DNA from 3 places in the Peribacillus frigoritolerans genome. Region 1 is predicted to be linked to each of the others. Evidence: riboswitches for the same ligand, from Rfam matches in the RefSeq annotation. Region 1 holds a riboswitch; each other region holds the start of a gene.
What was found. A riboswitch is a leader RNA that binds a small molecule or an ion and turns the genes downstream of it on or off. The one in region 1 is predicted to bind S-adenosylmethionine.

Region 1 (4,357 bases):
TATATAAAAACAGCAATTTGGAGTTGAAGAAGTTTTTTAATACTAGCGGTCAAAAATATCGGGAGCTGGGCTTAAAGGATAAGCTGAAAGAAGCTTCTGAAGCAGAGATGCTTGATATATTGTCCACAGATGGCATGCTTCTGAAAAGGCCGATTGTTACGGACGGCACCAAAGTGACGGTAGGTTTCAAAGAGGAGCAATTCGAACAGGTTTGGAACTGAAAATTTCTCGAAATATTTGGTTAATTCCTTACTTAAACAAACAATCTACCTTATAATGGAATAGATAAAATAAGATGTACATATGGAGGGTTAATAATGACAACAACACCAAAAGAACTTCGTTACACTAAAGAACATGAATGGGTCAAAACGGAAGATGGAACAGTGCGCATTGGAATTACAGCTTTCGCACAGTCCGAGCTTGGGGACATCGTATTCGTTGAGCTTCCGGAAATCGGCGATGAATTGAAAGCGAACGAACCATTCGGAAGTGTTGAATCCGTTAAGACCGTTTCTGAGCTTTATGCACCTATCAGTGGCAAGGTTGTTGAAGTAAACGAAGATTTAAGTGACAACCCTGAATATGTAAATGAGTCTCCTTATGAAAAGGCATGGATGGTCGTGCTTGAACCATCTAATGGCAGTGATATTGAAAACTTGATGAGCGCTGAAGAGTATGAGAGTTTAATCAACGGTTAAAAAGAATGAGAGGGGGACTGAAAAGGCCTGCTCTCTTTTTCATTTTGTACCGTGGCAGTTGCACACATAATTCGTGAGATGGAGTGATGACATGGAGTGGGGCGAATTCGATAAAGTGATCATTGTAGAAGGCAGTTCCGATAGAAGAAAAGTTGCCTCCGTTTTAAATGAAGATGTGGAAATAAGATGTACGAATGGGACCATATCATTAACTAAGCTGGATGAATTAGTGGATGAATTGATGGACCGTGATGTTTATCTCCTTTTTGACGCAGATGAATCAGGAGAAAAGCTCCGGAAGCAGTTCCGAAGGGAAATGCCTGAAGCGAACCACCTGTATATTAATAAAATGTACAAAGAAGTGGAAAGCTCGCCCGAACATCATATCGCAACTGTGCTTTTATCTGCCAATATGAATGTGAAAATGAAATTTTTAAGTCAAAGGGTGAACGACTAATTGATGCAGGAATGGAAAGAAGAAGAGTGTAAGCTTGCTGTTGAAAATGGGGAAACCTTTTGCTTATATTTATATACCCCTTTATGCGGCACTTGTCAGGTTGCCTCCAAGATGCTGACGATATCCTTGGAGCTATTCCCGGAATTGAAGGCAGGGAAAATGAATATGAATTATGTCCAAGCAATTGCCGAATCATATGAAATCGAAAGTGTTCCTTGTTTGTTGCTTTTCAAAGAAGGACAGCTGCACAAAAAAATATATGCCTTTCAATCCGTTCCTTATTTGTACGGATTGCTTAAGGAAATCAGCTAAGAAACCAATCAGAACCGTGGTTGGTTTCTTTGTTGCGGACATTTGAATGCGAGATTGAAATTAAACAAAGAATATTCTAACAATTCATTGACTGATTTATTCTAAAATGCTATATTTTGAATTAAGTAACGGCAGAATTTAATAGTTCTTATCAAGAGTGGCGGAGGGACTGGCCCGACGAAGCCCGGCAACCGGTATAAATTTATATACGGTGCTAATTCCAGCAGAGTGTTGGCTCTGGTAGATGAGGTGTATTCTAGAAACCTCTTCTTATTGAAGTGGTTTTTTTGTTTATAAAAGGCCAGGTATCATATAATTCCAACTAAATCCATAGAAAAAGGTGAAATCATATGTCAGAGAAAAAGTTGCGTTTCGAAACATTGAGTGTTCATGGCGGTCTGCAAGCTGATGAAACAGGTGCTCGTGCAGTTCCTATCTACCAAAGCAATGCATACTTGTTCAAAGACACCGACCATGCAGCGAATTTATTTGGTCTAAAGGAGAATGGTTATATATATTCACGACTTCATAATCCCACGGTCAGCGTTTTTGAGGAAAGAATGGCCTTATTGGAAGGCGGTATCGGCGGATTGGCAACAGCAAGCGGAATGGCGGCCATTTCACTTTCAATCCTGAATATTGCCGCTGCTGGAGATGAGATTGTTTCAGCCTCTACATTATATGGCGGTACGTATAACCTTTTTGAAAATACTCTTCCTAAATATGGGATCAAAGTGAAGTTCGTTTCTCCCGATGACCCTGAAAATTTCAAAAGGGCGATAACGCCAAGAACTAAAGCCATTTTTGCTGAAACGATCGGAAATCCAAGTTTGAGGGTGCTTGATATTGAAGCGGTAGCGAAAATCGCCCATGATGCCGGAATACCTTTGATCATTGATAATACCTTCGCGACACCATATCTATGCAGACCAATTGATTTTGGAGCGGATATTGTCATCCATTCCGCTACAAAATGGCTTCTGGGAAATGGAACCACGCTGGGCGGTGTCATCGTGGATGGAGGGAAATTCGATTGGAACTCGCCAAATTATCCTGGCTTCACGGAGCCTGACCCAAGCTACGACAATCTGGTATACGCCGAGGCAGTTGGACCTGCTGCATTCATAACGAAAGCCCGAGTGCAGTTACTTCGTGATTTAGGCCCTGCGCTAAGTGCCCAAAGTGCATTCCAGTTTACGCTTGGGCTTGAAACACTGCATGTAAGGATGAAAGAGCATCTGTCAAACACCAAGTCTGTCATTAAATATTTAAAAAACCACCCTGCAGTGACTTGGGTTTCACATCCTGGTGATGAGGATCATCCCGATAAAGCCCTTGCGGATAAATATTTGCCTAAGGGAGCTGGATCTGTCGTGACTTTTGGAATACAAGGTAATCGCGAAGCTGGCGCAAAGCTTATCAATTCGGTGGAATTATGGTCCCATGTAGCGAATGTGGGGGATGCGAAGAGCTTGATCATCCATCCAGCAAGTACGACCCATCAACAATTGAATGAGGCGGGTCTTGCGAAAGCGGGTGTGAGTGCTGATCAAGTCCGTTTATCCATTGGGATTGAAAATGTAGACGATTTAATAGAAGATTTGGAGCAGGCAATTGAAAAAGCGACGAATATCGTCTCCTTGACATCCAAAACGGTTTAAGTAAAGTTTCTGTGTACTAGAAATAATATACATTGCGCTCCTTTTTTATCTATGATAAAATTTCACCATACTAAAGAACTTAATGATGTACAAATATTCTATATATTAGCTCTTATCAAGAGAGGTGGAGGGATGTGCCCGATGAAACCCGGCAACCGACAAGGAGATTTCCTTGGAAAGGTGCCAATTCACACAAAGTTTAATCACTTTGGAAGATGAGAGGAAGGCCTGTTTCTTCACCTGCCTTTCTGCTCATGCAGAAAGGTTTTTTCTATTTTAATGGGGGAAACCCTTTGCATGATATGAGAAACAGACTAATAATGTAGAGAAATCAACTAAGTTCATAGGTTTTATTGGATAAAAGAGGTGAGGATTAATGATTACATTGACGAAAGTCAGTAAGCTGTTCCGAACAGGAAAAGGAAACAGTGAGACGATCAAGGCTGTAAATAATGTGAATGTTGAAATAAATAAAGGCGAGATTTTCGGTATTATCGGTTACAGTGGAGCGGGGAAAAGTACTTTGATCAGAATGCTCAATGGGTTGGAAACACCTACAGAGGGATCCGTTGTGGTGGCTGAGAAGGAAATTTCAAAAATTAAAGGCGCTCAGCTCCGTAAGGCCCGTCAAGAAATCAGCATGATTTTCCAACATTTCAATCTATTATGGTCAAGGACCGTTCAGGAGAATATATCTTTCCCATTGGAAATTGCAGGAGTTTCTAAACCTGAACGAACCAAGCGTGTGAACGAATTGATCAAGTTAGTCGGACTGGAAGGCAGGGAAAAGGCCTATCCTTCACAATTAAGCGGAGGGCAAAAGCAAAGGGTGGGAATAGCCAGGGCTCTGGCAAATGACCCTAAAGTGCTGCTGTGTGATGAAGCGACTTCTGCCTTGGATCCGCAGACTACCGACTCCATACTCGAATTGCTTGTTGACATCAATCAGCGCCTGGGATTGACGATCGTCTTGATAACACATGAAATGCATGTAATACGTAAAATCTGCCATCGCGTCGCCGTGATGGAAAGCGGGCAGGTTGTTGAACAGGGTCCTGTCCTTGATGTTTTCAAGAATCCTAAAGAACAAATGACGAAGCGTTTCGTGCAACAGGTAACGGAACCGGAAGAAACGAAAGAAACGATGGACCATTTGCTCGAGCGCTATCCTGCAGGCAAAGTAATTCAATTGACCTTTGTAGGTGATCATGCAGAAAGCCCATTGA
Region 2 (4,357 bases), 1.8 Mb from region 1:
GGCGTCAGGGGAATTCCAACAACTCATCAAATATTTTAAAGAATACCCAATGAATCTTTTCAACCCCTGTTTCATAGATAAATATGTGATGTTCGAAGCATTGTTGGAAGAAGGATCCCTCACCAATCACCTCCCGCCCACCATGGTCTTGCGAAACAGCGGCTGCCTTGATGCTTTCCTGGAGACCTACAGGCATATATACCTTAAACCCTGCAAAGGAAGCCAAGGTAAAGGCATTTATACCATAATCAAAAATGATGATGATACACTATTGTTCAATAGCTTAAAGCATAGTGAGTCCTTCCCGGATTTCACGTCATTCTGGGAAACAAAAAAAAGGGAGCTATTAAAAAGGAGCTACCTTGCTCAACAGGCGATCATACCAAAAAAACTTTTTGGACATCGTTATGATTACCGGATTCTGGTCCATTATGAAAAAGGTTTTTATAAAGTGACCGGCAAAGCGGTAAGGATGTCACAAACCCAGGAAATCACCACCCACACTCCCCAAGGGGGTAAGATTTTTCCTTATCAAGTCCTGCAATCAAGAAGCCTGAATCGAAAATTAGCGAAAATCGCCCAAAAAAGCGGAGAGATACTATCAAAAAAAATCGGATTTCTCGGAGAGTTTTCCATGGATATAGGGGAAGACGAATCAGGCTCGCTCTTCATATACGAAGTGAACTCAAAGCCCATGCAATTCGATGAGGAGGAAATTGAAACAAACAGGCTTTTGCATTTAAAAAATCTTTTTATTGAATTAACTTTCCCCAGCCTGACAATTAAATAACACCTCCAGCTGCCGTTTTCCATTATAATTAAATGAGAAACTGTATATATGGAGGTAATACATATGATTACTCATTTTCAATGGGCACCACTGCATAAGAATCTGCCAGGATGGAAAATTTCCTTTTATTTCAACAAGCAGGCAATCCAAGCCTTGTATCATAAAGATGGATCCATCGAGTGGACAGCCAATCCGCCTTCCGAAACAGATGAAGCCAAACTCAAAAGCATGATACATGATTTAATGATCTTCCATGTATATGAATGAACCGCCTTTACATTCATGAAATCCCTAAACAGAATAAAAAAAACTCCTTTGCCTAAACTAAAGAAAAGGCTAGGAGGGATTTATTTTGGATAAAGAAAAAATGACATTTTTGAAGGATACCGAATATGATGGCAAGGACTCCGTTTACCTTGATATCGACCGTATCATCAATGAAGGAATGGCGGGCGGAAATGTGTATGAAGTCGCTGACCTTCAGAACATCGAAGAAGCACATGATTTTTATGATGAAACAGATCCCAATATCAATAAATGAATTATGTGGGCTCTCTTATGGAGAGCTCTCCTTTATATCAGTCAGACCGTTAACATTCAAATAGTTCGATTCTCCCTTGCACTCAAAATATTTTCGTTTAATATCGATGTAATGATATGCTCTGAATCCCATTCATGCCCAGATATCTCGATAAGGGGATAGCGATTCGGTAAAACGACCTGCTGGATTTCATGTACGGTCAGCCCTTGAGAATGCAAGCGTAAAATTTCACCTTGGAGGTTTTCCAAATAATCCAGCTTTTTCCCGAACATTTCCTTCCCATCAGGGACATGCCCAGCATGGCAGCAAAACACTTCCCCGAAGTCATATTGAAGTAATCTTTTTATGGAATCGATGATGACCGGGACAGACTCTTCCCGTAAGACAAGCTTTGTCTTTGGTGTTACGAAAAGGTCTCCTGAAAAGAGCATGCCATTACTGTGATTCAAATACACCATATGGTCCTTCGCATGGCCGGGGGTAAAAATCGGCTCCCACGTTTGGGTGCGTGAATGAATGGCCTCCCCTAGCGGCTCAGCTTTAAAGGCGTCTCTCTTCCCCCAGAAAATTTTGCGATATTCAGGATATACAGCATCCCTTGCACAAACCTCAACCGACATCGGGTGAATGAAAAGCGGCACCTTTTTATGTTCCTGTATCCAGGCAGCGCCCCCCGTATGGTCTTCATGATAGTGAGTCAGGGCCACTGAGTCGAAGTCTGCGGACTCATAGAACGGAATAAGCTCTTCCAATAAAATCTGTGCGCCAGTATCTATCAATAGTCCATCCGTTAAAAAAACATTAACACTCATCCCCGACTTGTTCCCGCCAGGAGTCCCGTGCACACAAACCACATCATTTATCGACTTAATTTCTATCATTCAATTGCCTCCCCATCATTGTACAAAAATAGTTTTACCTTCCTTTTTTTAACTTTACTATAATAAATGTAGTACCACTTTACCTTTTTGACAAGGAAATATTGGAATAAATAGCCTGGATGTAAATGCTGGATTATTGCATAATAGCCCTTTTTCCATGAATCGTTTTAAAGGACTGTACCAAATTTAACGACAAAAAAAATCAAAGAAACGATTGACATTGTCGGATTTTACAAATAATATAGATTATATTATAAAACTTGAAATATTCTAAAATAATAAATTACTTATCAAGAGTGACGGAGGGATCAGGCCCTGTGATGTCCGGCAACCGCCCTTAGGGAACGGTGCCAATTCCTGCAGAATGATTGAATTCTGAAAGATAAGACGAGATATGATTTCGCTGCCTCTTTCTGAATGATAGAGGCAGCTTTTTTAATGTTTAAGGGGGAAAGCTCATGATTGAAATCCGTTCAGTCCGAAAGGAATACGTCTCGAAGAAAAACCGAGTTATCGGAGTGGATAACGTATCTTTGACCATCCAAACTGGCGAAGTATATGGAATTGTCGGCTACAGCGGAGCTGGAAAAAGCTCATTACTCCGCTGCTTGAATTTGCTTGAACGACCGACAGGTGGGAATATCATCATCGACGGCATTGATTTAACCTCTTTATCAAGTAAAGAGCTTCGTAAGCAACGCCAAAAAATCGGAATGATATTCCAGCATTTTTCCCTGGTCAGTTCAAAAACCGTTTATGAAAATGTCGCTTTCGCCTTAAAGGCGGCGCATCGATCGAAGGACGCAATCAGGTTACGTGTATTGGAATTGTTGGAAATCGTAGGGCTCAGCGATAAGAAAGATGTCTATCCGGCACAGCTTAGCGGTGGACAGAAGCAACGGGTCGGCATAGCTCGAGCCTTAGCAAATGACCCCACTGTACTATTATGTGATGAAGCGACTTCAGCCCTTGATCCAACAACTACAAAAGCGATTTTACAGTTATTGAAAAAGATAAGCAGTGAGCTTGGTATCACCATCGTGTTGATTACACATGAAATGGAAGTGGTCAAAGAACTATGCCACCGAGTCGCTGTCATGCAGGATGGCCGGGTAATTGAAGAAGGACCCGTTTATGAAATATTTTCACAGCCTAAGCAGGAGTTAACGAAGCAATTCATTAGCAGTGTACTGGATTTCGAACTCCCTTCGCACTTGATTGAAGAAAGTGAAGGTACCATTATTAAAATTCAATTCGAAGGGCAAACCGCCGGTGAGTCGATTCTTTCGGATACTCTCCAATCCCATGCAGTAAAGGGTAATATTTTACACGGTAAAATTGAGTATATCCAGGATGTTCCTTTAGGCATTTTAATCATCGAGCTAATTGGCGATGCCGCCCAAATTCATTCGGCATTGGAATATATAAAAAATCGATCCAGTTCTGTGGAGGTGTTAAAACATGTCACTGCTTAATCCCATCGTGAATATTTTACCTGATCTTAATAAAGCCTTTCTTGAAACGATTTATATGGTCGGCGTTTCTCTTGCAGTAGCCCTGCTGATCGGTTTACCGCTTGGAGTATTGCTGTTTACGACAACCAGGAATTTATTTTTTGAAAATAGCATCGTGAATCGATCTCTCGGTTTCGCTGTCAATATTGTCCGTTCAATCCCGTTCATCATTCTCTTGGTCGCCCTCCTTCCTTTAACGGACCTGCTTACGGGATCGACGATAGGGCCAAGAGCGGCTTCTGTTTCCCTTTCCGTATCCGCAATACCTTTTTTTGCAAGGATTGTTGAAACGGCATTACGTGAAATAGACAGAGGAGTGATTGAAGCTGCAATAGCCGTAGGTGCCACTCCATGGATGATCATTAAGGATGTACTTCTTCCAGAGGCAAAACCGGGAATCATTCAAGGACTGACATTAACGACCATTTCGCTTATCGGTTACTCAGCAATGGCAGGCACAATCGGCGGAGGCGGAATTGGCGACCTGGCCATCCGGTACGGATATTACCGTTATGACAACACAGTCATGATCACGACGATCGTCGTGCTGATCTGCCTTGTGCAACTCATTCAAATGGTTGGTGACAAAGTCTCATACATGGTTAATAAACGATAGGATCAGTCATTTTTT
Region 3 (4,357 bases), 1.7 Mb from region 1:
GCACTATAATCATCAGCGTAGTCCATGAATTTCCCTTTATCCTCAAGATCACTGCCGCATTCCGGGCATTTCACATGAATTTTTCTCAAACCGTTGCAAAGCGGGCATATAGACATTGTTTTTCCTCCTGTTCCCAATACTTATGATTTCAGTATTTGTCGATTCCATTATTTTAACACATGGAAACACCCTCCCTAATACCAGAGGGAGGGCACTTCTATGCAATTATTTATTAACCATGTTAGCAGGATCGACCCATGCTTTGAATTCATCTTCCGTCAGGAACTCCAATTTCAACGCCGCTTCTTTTAAAGTAGAGTTGTCCTTGAATGCCGTTTTGGCGATCTTGGCTGCTTTTTCATAACCGATATGCGGGTTCAATGCTGTTACCAACATAAGGGAACGTTCTACATTTTCTTTGATTTTATCTCCATTTGCAGTGATGCCCACCGCACAATTGTCGTTGAATGAATGAATGCCTTCCGTCAATAATTTGACCGTTTGCAGGAAGTTATAGATGATGACTGGTTTGAATACATTCAATTCAAAGTTACCTTGGCTTGCTGCAAAGCCAATTGTAGCATCGTTACCCACGATTTGTGTTGCAATCATGGTAAGCGCTTCACTTTGTGTTGGATTGACTTTACCTGGCATGATGGAGCTGCCCGGCTCGTTTTCCGGAATGGCTATTTCGCCGATTCCGCTTCTTGGACCACTTGCGAGCCATCTGACATCGTTCGCAATTTTCATTAAATCCGCCGCCAATGCTTTCAAAGCACCGTGTGCGTAGACGATTTCGTTATGGCTAGTCAATGCATGGAACTTATTATCAGATGTGACAAAAGGATATCCTGTATCCGCGGCAATTTGTTTGGCAGAAAGTCCCGGGAATTCTTTCTTTGTATTGATTCCGGTTCCTACAGCCGTTCCGCCTAGAGCAAGGTTCAATAATTTTTGGCTGCTTTCCTCAATCATTGCCAAATCTTTATCGAGCATCGCTTTCCAACCGGAAATTTCTTGTCCTAATGTTAATGGTGTAGCATCTTGAAGATGTGTCCGGCCGATTTTCACGACATCCCAAAATTCTTTTTCTTTTGTATCGAATGTATCACGAAGGGCTTTGATGGCAGGAACCAATTTTTCAGCGACTTCCATAAAGGCTGCAATATGCATGGCGGTCGGGAACGTATCATTTGAGCTTTGAGCCTTGTTTACATCATCATTCGGGTGAAGGGTTTTCGATTCACCATTTTCTTTTAACCATTCATTCCCTTTGTTAGCGACCACTTCATTCACGTTCATATTACTTTGCGTGCCGCTTCCAGTTTGCCAAACTACAAGAGGGAAATGTTCATCAAGTGTACCTTCAAGGATTTCGCCGCAAATCTTGACGATGGCATTCTTTTTAACTTCGGAAAGATCACCAAGATCATGGTTCACCTTTGCCGCAGCTTGTTTAACGTATGCAAATGCACGAACTAATTCAATCGGCATTTTTTCGTTACCGATTTTGAAATTGTTACGGCTTCTCTCAGTTTGTGCTCCCCAATATTTATCAGCAGGAACTTTCACTTCACCCATCGTATCTCGTTCGATTCTGTATTCCATGTGTTCTCCTCCTATGTTTGCACTATTCATTGAAGACCTTTTGCATATGAAATGAATAATGTCGGATTATTCTTTCTCTCCATACATTGTACAAACTTTATTATTTTAAAGCAAAAATATCCCGCTGACCCTTTCCATTTTTTCTGAAAAATCCATGTTCCCTTCATGTTTATATGAAAATTCGGATATTCTTTTTTGATACATAAAGTGTAGGCACCGCTAGGCTTCGATTGACCTCGCCATGAACATCTAAGCATCATCACTCCCAAAATGTCCTTGACAGTATTTTGTATATATAGTAAATTCAAAAGAAATTGAATAATCTAAACTCTTATCGAGAGAGGTAGAGGGAATGGCCCGATGACACCTCAGCAACCTTCATTTGTTTCAAACCAATGAAAAGGTGCTAATTCCACAAGTTTGTGAACTTGGAAGATAAGAAGAATGACTCATCCTTACTTAATCAAAGTCTTCTTCTTAAAGAAGACTTTTTTTTATTTTATATAACTCAAAGGAGCAGTGAAAACCATGTATAAAACTGAAACATATCTTGCTCAATTAGGAAATCGCAGCGAAACGGCGACAGGAACAGTCAATCCGCCGGTATACTTTTCAACAGCCTTTCGTCACGAAGGAATTGGCCAATCGACGGGATTCGACTACACAAGGACAGGTAACCCTACACGCCAGCTATTGGAGCGATCCATCGCCGATCTGGAAAAAGGAGACCAAGGTTATGCCTGCAGTTCAGGAATGGCCGCCATCTCAACCATTCTCGCCCTTTTTAAATCCGGGGATGCATGGATTGTCAGCGAAGATCTTTATGGCGGTACATATCGTCTGTTAGAACAAGGTTTTAAAAAATGGGGATTGCAGTGTGACTATGTAAACACTTGTTGTTTGGAGGATATCGAAAAAGCCATCACTCCTCACACGAAAGCCATCTTCATCGAAACTCCCACTAACCCCCTTATGCAGCAAACGGACATTAGCGCCGTTGCCGCATTGGCCAAACGATATAATTTATTGTTAATCGTTGATAACACTTTTTACACGCCTCTTATTCAACAACCCATCCTGCTTGGAGCGGATATTGTGATTCACAGTGCAACCAAGTATCTCGGTGGTCATAATGATGTGCTCGCCGGTCTGATCGTTGCTAGCGGCGCTGAATTATGTGATGCACTTGCCTTCCATCATAATGGTACTGGAGCTGTCTTGAGCCCATTTGATTCTTGGCTGTTGATGCGCGGAATGAAAACCCTGGCATTGCGGATGGAGCGTCATGAAAAGAATGCCAAAATACTTGTAGATTACTTATCGGAGCATGATTGTGTCACGGATGTATTGTATCCCGGCAGAGGCGGCATGATTTCTTTCCGCATCATTGATGAAGCGGCTGTTAACCCATTTTTACAATCGCTCTCATTAATTTCCTTTGCAGAAAGCCTTGGAGGGGTTGAAAGCTTCATCACCTATCCTGCCACACAAACACATGCCGATATACCGCTTGAGGTCAGAACGGCAAATGGGGTTTGTAATCGCCTGCTCCGCTTCTCCGTTGGCATCGAGGATAGCGATGATTTGATTGGTGACCTGCAGCAAGCATTCGCACATGTAAAAAGGGAGGCACTACGATGACAGGTCATGATTTTAGCTTTGAAACGAAATTACTTCATAATCAACATAAATTCGATCCGGCAACTGGCGGTGTGAGCGTCCCCATTCAGCATGCATCGACTTTCCATCAATCCGATATCGATCAATTCGGCAAATATGACTACAGCAGAAGCGGGAACCCAACTCGCGAAGCACTTGAAGATATCATTGCCGATCTTGAGGAAGGCACTCACGGCTTTGCCTTTTCATCAGGTATGGCTGCCATTTCAACAGCCTTCCTGCTATTGTCTGCCGGAGACCATATCGTCATTTCCGAAGATGTATATGGCGGAACGTTCAGGATGGTCACTAGCGTATTGACCCGTTTCAATATTGAGCATACCTTCGTTGACATGACGGACCTTGAAAGCGTCAAAGCGGCCGTTCAGCCAAATACCAAGGCCATATACATCGAAACGCCTTCAAATCCGTTACTTAAAGTGACCGATATTCAAGCTGTATGTGATATCGCAAAAAAAGCCGGTGCCTTAAGTTTTGTTGATAACACATTCTTGACACCCGCATTGCAAAAACCGCTGAATCTGGGCGCTGATGTTGTCCTTCATAGCGCGACGAAGTTTTTATCCGGACATAGTGATGTGGTAGCTGGGCTTGCGGTCGTGAAAGATCCGGAATTGGCAGCAAGACTCGGTTCGCTCCAAAACTCCTTTGGAGCGGTCCTTGGTGTACAGGATGCCTGGCTTGTAATGAGAGGTTTGAAAACCTTGTCAGTTAGAATGGAACATTCACAAAAAGGGGCAGAAAAGATTGCAGCCTATTTAAAGGAGCAGCCCTTGGTGAAAAAAGTGTATTATCCCGGCCTAGCCGATCATCCACAGCACGCCATCCAGAAAGGCCAGTCACTTGGAGCAGGTGCGGTCCTGTCATTTGAATTGGAAAGTGAGGAAATCTTCCGTTCCTTCGTGAACACTGTCGAGCTCCCTGTTTTTGCCGTAAGCCTGGGAGCGGTCGAATCCATATTATCCTACCCGGCCAAAATGTCCCATGCTGCCATGCCTGCTGATGAAAGGGAAAAGCGAGGCATCACGAACAGCTTGCTCCGCCTCTCTGTCGGACTTGAAAATCCGGA

Region 2: it holds a riboswitch for S-adenosylmethionine, as region 1 does, so the genes downstream of both, ABOA58_RS06280 (methionine ABC transporter ATP-binding protein) here and ABOA58_RS25360 (O-acetylhomoserine aminocarboxypropyltransferase/cysteine synthase family protein) in region 1, are expected to answer to the same signal.
Region 3: it holds a riboswitch for S-adenosylmethionine, as region 1 does, so the genes downstream of both, ABOA58_RS06235 (methionine biosynthesis PLP-dependent protein) here and ABOA58_RS25360 (O-acetylhomoserine aminocarboxypropyltransferase/cysteine synthase family protein) in region 1, are expected to answer to the same signal.

Annotation. Positions count from the first base shown of each region.
Region 1 is NZ_CP158190.1:5,115,152-5,119,508, reverse strand. Features, by position in the region: gene ABOA58_RS25380 (arsenate reductase family protein) at 1-221, shown strand, start outside; gene gcvH (glycine cleavage system protein GcvH) at 318-701, shown strand; gene ABOA58_RS25370 (toprim domain-containing protein) at 793-1,158, shown strand; gene ABOA58_RS25365 (thioredoxin family protein) at 1,162-1,470, shown strand; SAM riboswitch class I at 1,616-1,721, shown strand; gene ABOA58_RS25360 (O-acetylhomoserine aminocarboxypropyltransferase/cysteine synthase family protein) at 1,821-3,131, shown strand; SAM riboswitch class I at 3,241-3,353, shown strand; gene ABOA58_RS25355 (methionine ABC transporter ATP-binding protein) at 3,508-4,357, shown strand, end outside.
Region 2 is NZ_CP158190.1:1,273,754-1,278,110, reverse strand. Features, by position in the region: gene ABOA58_RS06300 (YheC/YheD family protein) at 1-790, shown strand, start outside; gene ABOA58_RS06295 (YheE family protein) at 854-1,057, shown strand; gene ABOA58_RS06290 (hypothetical protein) at 1,143-1,331, shown strand; gene ABOA58_RS06285 (MBL fold metallo-hydrolase) at 1,388-2,212, opposite strand; SAM riboswitch class I at 2,497-2,601, shown strand; gene ABOA58_RS06280 (methionine ABC transporter ATP-binding protein) at 2,671-3,687, shown strand; gene ABOA58_RS06275 (methionine ABC transporter permease) at 3,674-4,342, shown strand.
Region 3 is NZ_CP158190.1:1,263,732-1,268,088, reverse strand. Features, by position in the region: gene ABOA58_RS06245 (hypothetical protein) at 1-116, opposite strand, end outside; gene fumC (class II fumarate hydratase) at 226-1,608, opposite strand; SAM riboswitch class I at 1,937-2,050, shown strand; gene ABOA58_RS06235 (methionine biosynthesis PLP-dependent protein) at 2,137-3,249, shown strand; gene metC (cystathionine beta-lyase) at 3,246-4,357, shown strand, end outside.